One region of the Enterobacter sp. FW301-JW81 genome, then DNA from elsewhere that is predicted to be linked to it. Evidence: riboswitches for the same ligand, from Rfam matches in the RefSeq annotation. Region 1 holds a riboswitch; each other region holds the start of a gene.
The links. A riboswitch is a leader RNA that binds a small molecule or an ion and turns the genes downstream of it on or off. The one in region 1 is predicted to bind thiamine pyrophosphate.
Positions count from the first base shown of each region.

Region 2: it holds a riboswitch for thiamine pyrophosphate, as region 1 does, so the genes downstream of both, thiB (thiamine ABC transporter substrate binding subunit) here and thiM (hydroxyethylthiazole kinase) in region 1, are expected to answer to the same signal.
Region 3: it holds a riboswitch for thiamine pyrophosphate, as region 1 does, so the genes downstream of both, thiC (phosphomethylpyrimidine synthase ThiC) here and thiM (hydroxyethylthiazole kinase) in region 1, are expected to answer to the same signal.

Region 1 is NZ_JBYTBA010000002.1:442,496-445,755, forward strand. Features, by position in the region: gene AC3WOK_RS08995 (YadA C-terminal domain-containing protein) at 1-436, opposite strand, end outside; TPP riboswitch at 1,256-1,352, shown strand; gene thiM (hydroxyethylthiazole kinase) at 1,388-2,158, shown strand; gene thiD (bifunctional hydroxymethylpyrimidine kinase/phosphomethylpyrimidine kinase) at 2,155-2,955, shown strand; gene AC3WOK_RS09010 (GntR family transcriptional regulator) at 2,998-3,260, shown strand, end outside.
Region 2 is NZ_JBYTBA010000004.1:147,401-150,660, reverse strand. Features, by position in the region: gene thiP (thiamine/thiamine pyrophosphate ABC transporter permease ThiP) at 1-1,084, opposite strand, end outside; gene thiB (thiamine ABC transporter substrate binding subunit) at 1,060-2,043, opposite strand; TPP riboswitch at 2,075-2,175, opposite strand; gene sgrR (HTH-type transcriptional regulator SgrR) at 2,212-3,260, opposite strand, start outside.
Region 3 is NZ_JBYTBA010000006.1:7,244-10,503, reverse strand. Features, by position in the region: gene thiE (thiamine phosphate synthase) at 1-28, opposite strand, end outside; gene thiC (phosphomethylpyrimidine synthase ThiC) at 28-1,923, opposite strand; TPP riboswitch at 2,002-2,111, opposite strand; gene AC3WOK_RS17965 (Rsd/AlgQ family anti-sigma factor) at 2,166-2,663, opposite strand; gene nudC (NAD(+) diphosphatase) at 2,759-3,260, shown strand, end outside.

The DNA.
Region 1 (3,260 bases):
AAGCCGTGTTTGCTTTATTTCCGGTTTCATTGATTAATATATCTTGCTTACTGTCGGTGATACTTTGACCTGCTTTGTTGTCGTCAATTTTCTGATTCAGAGTCGTAATAAATTGTGTATTGGCATCAACCCCAGCTTGAGCTGCATCAGCTTTATTCACAGCCGTGTTAGCTGTATCTTGTGCGTTATTAATGGCAATATTTGCTTTAGCAATATCGCCTTGCAGGTTGTAGATTTGCCCGTCTTGCTGAACGTTGCTAGCCTTGATGTTATCAAGGTTATATGCGGTGTTGTCAGTCCCCTGAATCTGAATGAAAGTACCCGGGTTGTTAACGTTATCGTTAAGGTTTACGTTTACATCAGCAGCATTAGCCATACTAGCAAACACATTACCCATTACAAAAACAGCAATAACTGATTTATTTAAAGACTTCATTTATAAACTCTCATCATCAATGTAAGCAAAAAAATTAAAGTAAATGCGCTATCCTGGCGCAAGGGTATAACTTATTGTTATATCTCGATAATCTCGATATTTTGGTTTAATAACTTATTTCGTAACGTGTAGTAACTATCTATGAATGTGTAGTTTTAATTGTTGATCTAAATCAAGGGTGGCACCGGTGGCTCATTTGGCTAGTTGGGAAGGAAATGATATTTTCTCAATAAATACAGGTGTATAGCTTTTTATGAGAATGAGGTGTGAAAAAAAACATAAAACACCATTATATAAAGTATTCTTAAGTGTTTTAGCGGGAAATGATGCTAAATCTCTAAAACAGTTAATGTAAATTTATGGATTTTTCTAAATTCTTTTTTATCGAATTCTTCTTATGTTTTGAGTGAAGGTCATATTGAGCCTGGCAGTCTTTCGGTTGTTGCTTGTAAAAAATATTTATATTGAAAATTTAGTAAAAATGTATCTCGCTTGAATTGCTATGGCTGAGTAATAAAGATGTTACAGGCAATGATAATTAAATATCGTAAATATAAATGTAAACATTAACTTAAGATGATAAAGAGGAACCGGGAAAGGTATATAGGCTAACGGTGAAATCTTATAAGTGAATCATCCGCTCTGTGCACGCTAAGCAGCGTACAAGTGGGTGAGCAACTTCCTGTGAGTCTTTACGTGATTAAGATATCCTCAATGTGATCACTGCTGTGATAAATCGAAAAATCTTGCACCCTACCAGCGGCCCCGGTTACACTAAACGTTCACATATAGATAATGTGTAAACGATTGTTTTAAAAGTATTTTGACTCGGGGTGCCCTTCCACGTGAAGGCTGAGAAATACCCGTATTACCTGATCTGGATAATGCCAGCGTAGGGAAGTCAGATGCCTTCCCGGTCATCGCTTCTTCACGCAAGGCAGGAGCGAAACCATGCAGCCTGACCTGCTCGATTTACACGTTTTACACCACTTCCGAACCCGTTCTCCGCTTACCCATTGTATGACCAACGATGTCGTGCAGACCTTTACGGCCAACGTTTTGCTGGCGCTTGGCGCATCCCCCGCGATGGTGATTGAGGCCGAAGAGGCCGAACAGTTTGCCGGGATTGCCGATGCGCTGCTGATTAACGTTGGCACGCTGACGTCGCCGCGCGCCCAGTCGATGCGCCGGGCGATTGAGGGCGCGGTGGCGGCAGGAAAACCCTGGACGCTGGACCCGGTTGCCGTGGGCGCCCTGGCGTTCCGCACCCGTTTTTGCCATCAAATTCTCGCCCTGAAGCCGGCGGCCATTCGCGGCAATGCCTCCGAAATTCTGGCCCTTGCCGGCATGAGCGCGGGCGGGCGCGGCGTTGATACCACCGACACCGCCGCCAGCGCGGTGCCTGCTGCCGAGGCGCTGGCCCGCCAGATTAATGCCATTGTGGTTGTCACCGGTGAGGTGGATTACATCACGGACGGACAGCGAACCCGCACGGTCACGGGCGGTGACCCGCTGATGACGCGCGTGGTGGGTACCGGGTGCGCGCTCTCTGCCGTTGTGGCGGCGAGCTGCTCGCTGCCGGGCGATCGGCTGGATAACGTTACCGCCGCCTGCGGATGGATGAAGCGGGCCGGAACGGTCGCCGTTGCGCAGTCTGGTGGCCCGGGCAGTTTTGCCAGCGCGTTCCTGGATGCGCTCTACACGCTGGAGGAGCAGGCATGAAGCGAATTAACGCACTGACCATCGCCGGCACCGATCCCAGCGGCGGCGCCGGCATTCAGGCCGACCTGAAAACGTTCTCCGCGCTCGGCGCGTACGGCTGCTCGGTCATTACCGCGCTGGTGGCGCAAAACACGCGAGGCGTGCAGTCGGTCTACCGTATCGAGCCTGATTTTGTCGCCGCGCAGCTGGATTCGGTGTTCAGCGACGTGCGCATCGATACCACCAAAATCGGCATGCTGGCCGAGACGGATATTGTTGAAGCGGTGGCGGAACGGCTTCAACGCTATCAGGTGCAAAACGTGGTGCTGGATACCGTCATGCTAGCAAAAAGCGGTGACCCGCTGCTCTCCGCTTCCGCCGTTGAGACGCTACGCAAAAAGCTGCTGCCGCAGGTGGCGCTTATTACGCCAAATCTGCCCGAAGCCGCCGCGCTGTTAGGTGCGCCGCACGCGCAAACTGAACGCGAGATGAAAGAGCAGGGGAATGCGCTGCTGGCAATGGGCTGCGGGGCGGTGCTGATGAAGGGCGGGCATCTGGATGACGCGGAAAGCCCGGACTGGCTCTTCACCCCCGATGGCGAGCTGCGCTTCACCGCGCCTCGCGTGCAGACCAAAAATACCCACGGCACCGGGTGCACGCTCTCTGCCGCGCTGGCGGCGCTGCGCCCACGGCATGAAAGCTGGGCCGATACGGTGCAGGAAGCGAAAGCCTGGCTCTCGGCGGCGCTGGCAAAAGCGGATAGTCTGGAGGTCGGTCACGGTATTGGGCCGGTTCACCATTTTCATGCATGGTGGTAGGCCTTATACTGGCAGGACACACCACGCCTGAGAAAAACAGAGATGGAACAAGCGCATACCCGGTTAATCGCTCAACTGAATGAACGGATCGCCGCGCCCGACAACACGCCGCTGTACCTGAAGTTTGCCGAAACGGTAAAAAACGCGGTGCGCAGCGGGGTGCTGGCGCACGGGAATATTTTGCCCGGCGAGCGCGATCTGAGTCAGTTAACCGGCGTGTCGCGCATCACCGTGCGTAAAGCGATGCAGGCGCTTGAGGAAGAGGGCGTGGTGACCCGCGCCCGCGGCTATGGAACGCAAATTAA
Region 2 (3,260 bases), on a different contig from region 1:
GGGCATGGAGTTCGCGGCTGCTCCACAGCAGCATCATGGTCAGCGTGACGCACAGCAGCCCTGCGGCCAGTGCAATACGAAGCGAGGTCCCGGTAGCCTGCCAGAGGATAGGCTGTTGCAGGACGGACAGGAGATTGAGATTAAGACCGTCAACGATAACGGCCATCAGTGGCGGCAGCAGCAGCAGGAGCGCCAGTGCGATCAGTATAAAATCGATGACGCGGCTGTGCAGGCTGTCCTGCGGATCGCGCCAGCCGGTTATTTGATTGCTGCCAGGGGGAATGGCTTTACTCAGGCGCTGGCTCAGCAGCACCAGCGCAAGACAGCACCCCATCTGCACCATCGCCAGCAGCGCGGCGCGGCCGGGATCGTAGTCGTAACTCAGCGCCTGGTAAATCGCCAGCTCAATGGTCGTCGCCTGCGGTCCGCCGCCGAGTGAAAGTACGGTGGCGAAGCTGGCAAAGCAGAGCATGAATATTAAGGCCGCAACGGGGGGGAGCTGGCGACGCAGCCACGGCCATTCGACAAAGCGGAAGAATGACGCGCCGCGCATCCCAAGCTGGGCGGCAATCTGACGCTGTTCGCCGGGAATGTTCTCCAGCGCCTGCAAAAAGAGGCGCGTCGCCATCGGCATATTGAAAAACACGTGCGCCAGCAGAATGCCCTTTAGCCCGTAGGGGGAGAATGTCCATTCAAGACCAAGCAGGCTCCACAGGGAAGCCAGCCAGCCCTGGCGACCGTAAACGCTCAGAATGCCAAATACCGCCACCAGCACGGGCAGGATCAGCGTCATGGCGCACAGGCGCAGCAGCGCCTGCCTGCCGGGGAAACGCCTGCGATAGAGCGCGCGTGCAAGAAAAATAGCCGGGATCACCGACAGCAGGGCAGAAAGAAACGCCTGCCAGAAGGAGAAACGAATGACGTGCCAGAGATAGCTGTCGTGCCAGAGTGCGGGCAGGTCACTCTCTGGCGCGTTAAACCACAACGCAAGAAAGGCCCCCAGGCTGACCGCCACCATCACTATGGCGGCGAGCAGCCCGGGCAGTAACCAGCCGGGAATCAGCGGCTGACGGCGCGTTGCCATTCACTTACCCATGCTGCACGCTGCGCGGCGACCTGCTGCGGCGTAAATTCCAGCGAGGTTTTTGGTTTGGTTAGCTGCTCGAAACCTGCTGGCAGCGCAACGTTCGTGACGGGATACATCCAGTTACCTGCCGGGATGGCGTTCTGGAACGCGGGCGAAACCATAAATTTCAGGAACTTTTCTGCGAGTTCCGGCTGTTTGCTGGCGACGGTGCGCGCGGCCACTTCCACCTGCAGATAATGCCCTTCAGCAAAATCAGCAGCCGCGTAGTTGTCTTTCTTCTCGGCGATAATGTGATAGGCCGGAGAGGTGGTGTAGCTCAATACCAGGTCGCTTTCGCCTTTCAGGAACAGGCCATAGGCTTCACTCCACCCTTTGGTCACCGTCACGGTTTTGGCGGCCAGCTTCTGCCACGCTTCGGGCGCTTTATCCCCGTAGACCTTCTGCATCCACAGCAGCAGGCCCAGGCCCGGCGTACTGGTGCGTGGATCTTCATAAATGACGCGCCATTTCTGGTCGCTTTCTACCAGCTCTTTCAGGCTTTTCGGCGGGTTTTTCAGCTTGTTTTTGTCGTAAACAAAAGCAAAGTAGCCGTAGTCGAACGGCACAAAGGTGTCGTTTTTCCAGCCGCCAGGCACGTTAACGGCCTCTGCCGCTACGCCGCTTTTGGCAAACAGTTTGGTTTGCGAGGCGGCGTCCAGCAGGTTGTTGTCCAGGCCGAGCACCACATCGGCTTTACTGTTTTTACCTTCCATGCGCAGACGGTTGAGCAGCGAGACGCCATCTTCCAGCGCCACGAACTTCAGTTCGCAGTTACAGTCAGCTTCAAAGGCTTTTTTGACGACCGGGCCAGGGCCCCAGTCGGCAGAAAAAGAGTCGTAGGTGTAGACCGTCAGAACGGGCTTAGCAAAAGCAGGCAGCGCAAACAGCGCCAGCAGGGGAAGAGCTTTTTTTAACACTTTGCACCTCAAAGTTGAGTGGCAAAGGATTTTGAGCGACAGCCTCAAATCCCTTCGCCGGCGTTATCCGGATCAGGTTCGACGGGTATTATCTCAGCGCACATCTGTGATGCAGCACCCCGTTGAGAACGGCGCTATTGTAATGATTTGGTGAATATTACGAAAGCGTTATGGTTCCGGCGGCGCAAACCAGGCCGATTTGAAATCAAACCAGCCCAGGGTGTTCATCCGCAAACCGCGCATACTGCGCTGTCCCTGGATCATCAGCCAGTGGTGTATCAAGGGGACGATCGCCTGTTCAGACAGCAGCTGCTGGCACCATACGGCAAGATTCATTTCGCCCGCACGCCACAGGGCTGCATCCTGCTGCCAGTCGCGGTGGATGCAGTGCTGGATCAGCGGGACCTCATACAGGTGTGAGAATAATGAAAAATCTAGCGGCAGGGTGAAGTTGGCGCTGTTCAGCCAGATATCGCTGGTCAGTTCCCCCTGATGCCATTCGTCATAGTCTACTTCCCGGATCTCCAGCCTGACCCCCTGCGCTGCCAGCAGTCTGGTCATGATCCTGGCGATAAAACGATGCTCCACGTGTTCGCGGTAGTAGGTCAGGGTGATGGACTCCAGCCCTGCGGGTTTATCGCAGTGCGCCGGGCGGGCGTGGTGCCAGCGCGGAAGCAGGCCGTACGCCGGGAACCAGTAGGTCTGGTACTGCTCTTCCGCATGGTAGATGAGATTGGAGGGGGATAAAACGTGGCTGATCCACTTACGTACCTCATGGTTTGCCCCGTGATGGGTGCGGCCATCAAACAGAAGATAGTAGCATCCCTCCTCCAGGCGACTCTCCACGGCTTTTTCTCCCGTGGTAGGGCCTTCCAGCGTCAGGCCTGCACTCAGCTCTTCATTCAGATCCGGCAATACCCACACGTTCACTTCGTCGATCAGCGCCCGATAGCCAAAATAGTCGTCGAACGCGCGGATTTTCAGCTGGCTGTTGTTATTACGGGAGACGGAGTAGGGGCCGGTGCCAACCGGCAGGCTGGCAAAATTGTTCATCGACTCCCACTCGCCGGGCAAAATCATTGACGGCACATAGCCCAGCAGCCAGGGAAGCCACTTGTCCTGCTGGGACAGCTCAATATCCAGCGTCCATGCCGTTGGGGAGTGCACGCGCGAAATATGCGAGTAGAGCGGCAGCTTGCGGACGCGTTCCAGAGAGG
Region 3 (3,260 bases), on a different contig from region 1:
GAACGGGCGGGAAATCGGGCTGGTACATTACGCCTCCTCTTTTTTGAGGTAGATTTCGCCGCCTTTGGCGCGGAAGGTTTCAGACATGTCCGCCATCCCCACTTCAATGGTTTGCGCGGCGGCGTAGTCGCGCACCTCCTGGCTGATTTTCATCGAGCAGAATTTTGGCCCGCACATGGAGCAGAAGTGTGCGACTTTGCCCGATTCCTGCGGCAGGGTCTCATCGTGATAGGCGCGGGCGGTGAACGGGTCCAGCGCCAGGTTGAACTGGTCTTCCCAGCGGAATTCAAAACGCGCCTTCGACATGGCGTTATCGCGGATTTGCGCGCCCGGATGGCCTTTCGCCAGATCGGCGGCATGGGCGGCAATTTTGTAGGTAATCAGCCCCTGCTTTACATCCTCTTTGTTTGGCAGGCCGAGGTGCTCTTTCGGCGTCACGTAGCAGAGCATGGCACAGCCGAACCAGCCGATCATCGCCGCACCAATCCCGGACGTGAAGTGGTCATAGCCTGGCGCAATATCGGTGGTCAGCGGCCCCAGGGTATAGAACGGCGCTTCGTGGCAGTGCTCCAGCTCTTCCGTCATGTTGCGGCGGATCATCTGCATCGGCACGTGTCCCGGGCCTTCAATCATCACCTGCACGTCATACTCCCAGGCGATTTTGGTCAGCTCACCCAGCGTGTGCAGCTCGGCAAACTGCGCCTCATCGTTGGCATCGCGAATGGAGCCCGGACGCAGACCATCGCCCAGCGACAGAGAGACATCGTACGCGGCACAGATTTCGCAAATCTCGCGGAAATGTTCGTAGAGGAAGTTTTCCTGGTGATGGGAGAGGCACCACTTCGCCATGATGGAGCCGCCGCGCGAGACAATACCGGTCAGACGCTTCGCCGTCATCGGCACGTAGCGCAGCAGCACGCCCGCGTGAATGGTGAAGTAGTCTACGCCCTGTTCAGCCTGCTCCAGCAGCGTGTCGCGGAAGGCTTCCCAGGTGAGGTCTTCGGCAATACCGTTGACCTTTTCCAGCGCCTGATAAATCGGGACGGTGCCAATCGGTACCGGGCTGTTACGCAGGATCCACTCGCGGGTTTCGTGAATATAGCGGCCAGTGGAGAGGTCCATCACCGTGTCCGCGCCCCAGCGCGTTGACCAGACCAGCTTTTCCACCTCTTCTTCGATGGAGGAGGTCACGGCCGAGTTGCCGATGTTAGCGTTGACCTTCACCAGGAAGTTGCGGCCGATAATCATCGGCTCGGATTCCGGGTGGTTGATGTTGGCGGGGATAATCGCGCGGCCGGCGGCCACTTCTTCACGCACATACTCCGGCGTGATGTTCTCCGGCAGGCGAGCGCCATAGCCCTCGCCCGGATGCTGGTGGCGCAGTATTTCACTGCGGATGCGCTCACGGCCCATATTTTCGCGGATGGCGATGAACTCCATCTCCGGCGTGACGATCCCCTGACGCGCATAGTGCAGCTGGGTCACGCGTTTGCCCGCTCTGGCGCGTTTCGGCGTCAGCAGCCCGGCGAAGCGCAGCTCGTCCAGACCATCGTCGGCCAGGCGTTCTTTGGTATACGCAGAGCTACGTACGCTCAGTTCTTCACAGTCGTTACGCGCGTCAATCCACGGCTGGCGCAGCTTCGCCAGACCCTGCTGAACGTTGATAGTCACAGAGGGATCGCCGTACGGGCCGGAGGTGTCATACACCGGTACGGCTTCGTTGTCTTCAAACTGCGGGTTATCTTTGCTGCCGCCGATAAGCGTCGGGCTAAGCTGGATTTCACGCATCGGGACGCGGATATCGGCCTGCGAGCCGGAAATGTAGATGCGTTTAGAGCTCGGGAAAGCGGTGCCTTCCAGGGTATCAATGAAGCGTTGGGCCTGTGCGCGCTGTTCGCGGCGGGTCAGTTTTGCAGTAGACATAGCTCATTCCAAAAGTGAAGGACATGGCTTGTCAGACGACGGATGAAGCAAGAGAGGATCGCCCGGGGGCGATACAACAGCAGTGTGACTCTTGTTCCCTTCGCAGGTATTAGCCTGATCAGGTTCCGCGGATCCCGAATTAACGGTCTCAGCCCGTGCTTTCACACTGGGCACTCCGACAAGAAAAATCCCCCTCGTGAGAGGGGCGAATGGTTGTAAATTACTCGTTAACGATTAATAACTCAAGCAGGGCGCGCGATGTTATCTTCGTGGCTGACATCCAGGCCGTTATCCAGAGCGAGGGCGATCAACTTATCTTCCAGCGTGAATCGCTCTTCCAGCGCTTCGCCAAGGTCGGAAAGCGCCCGCTGGAACTCAAGATAGTTGTCGTGATCGATGGCGTTCTCAAGCGTGGAATCGTAGTAGTCCATAATCTGCTGGGTGTTGGCTTCCAGCAGCGGATAGAGTTTGCTGGCCGCTAAATACGGCGTTGTCCCTTCCATTTCGCGGATAATGCGTTCATAAATATTGAAATGGCCGTCGGACAGATAGTCGACCAGGCCCTGACAAAAATCATCCAGCGATTTTTCATTCAGTCGCATAAACGATTCTTTGCCAGGCTTAATACCGACCAGATTGTAATAAGCCACGAGTAGATGCTTGCGCACGTGTAGCCAGCGATCCACCAGTTTGTTACTTCCTCTAACGCGCTCAGTCAGGCTTTCCAGCTGGTTTAACATGGTCGACTCCGCAAGGTTTAGGATTGAATCTGCTTATCCAAAATGTAACCACAATGCTAACAACATGTCAGTGAAGCGAAGGTAGTGCAATAGATATGGATCGTATTATTGAAAAATCAGATCTGGGTTGGTGGATCGTCAGTCACGAACAAAAATTATGGCTTCCTGGCGGAGAGATCCCTTATGGCGCAGCAGAGGTGTTCGATCTAGTGGGGCAGCCTGCGCTGAAGATCGGCGAATGGCAGGGGGAAGCTGTGTGGTTGATCCAACAGCCTCGCCGTCAGGATATGGGATCGGTTCGTCAGGTACTGGATCTGGACGTGGGTCTGTTCCAGCTGGCGGGGCGCGGCGTGCAGCTGGCGGAGTTTTACCGCTCGCATAAATACTGCGGCTACTGCGGTCATACCATGCACCGGAGCAAAACCGAGTGGGCGATGCTCTGCAGCCACTGCCGCGAGCGCTACTATCCTCAGATTGCACCGTGCATTATCGTCGCTATCCGCCGGGAGGATTCCATCCTGCTGGCGCAGCACACCCGTCATCGCAACGGCATTCACACCGTGCTGGCCGGCTTCGTCGAGGTGGGCGAAACGCTGG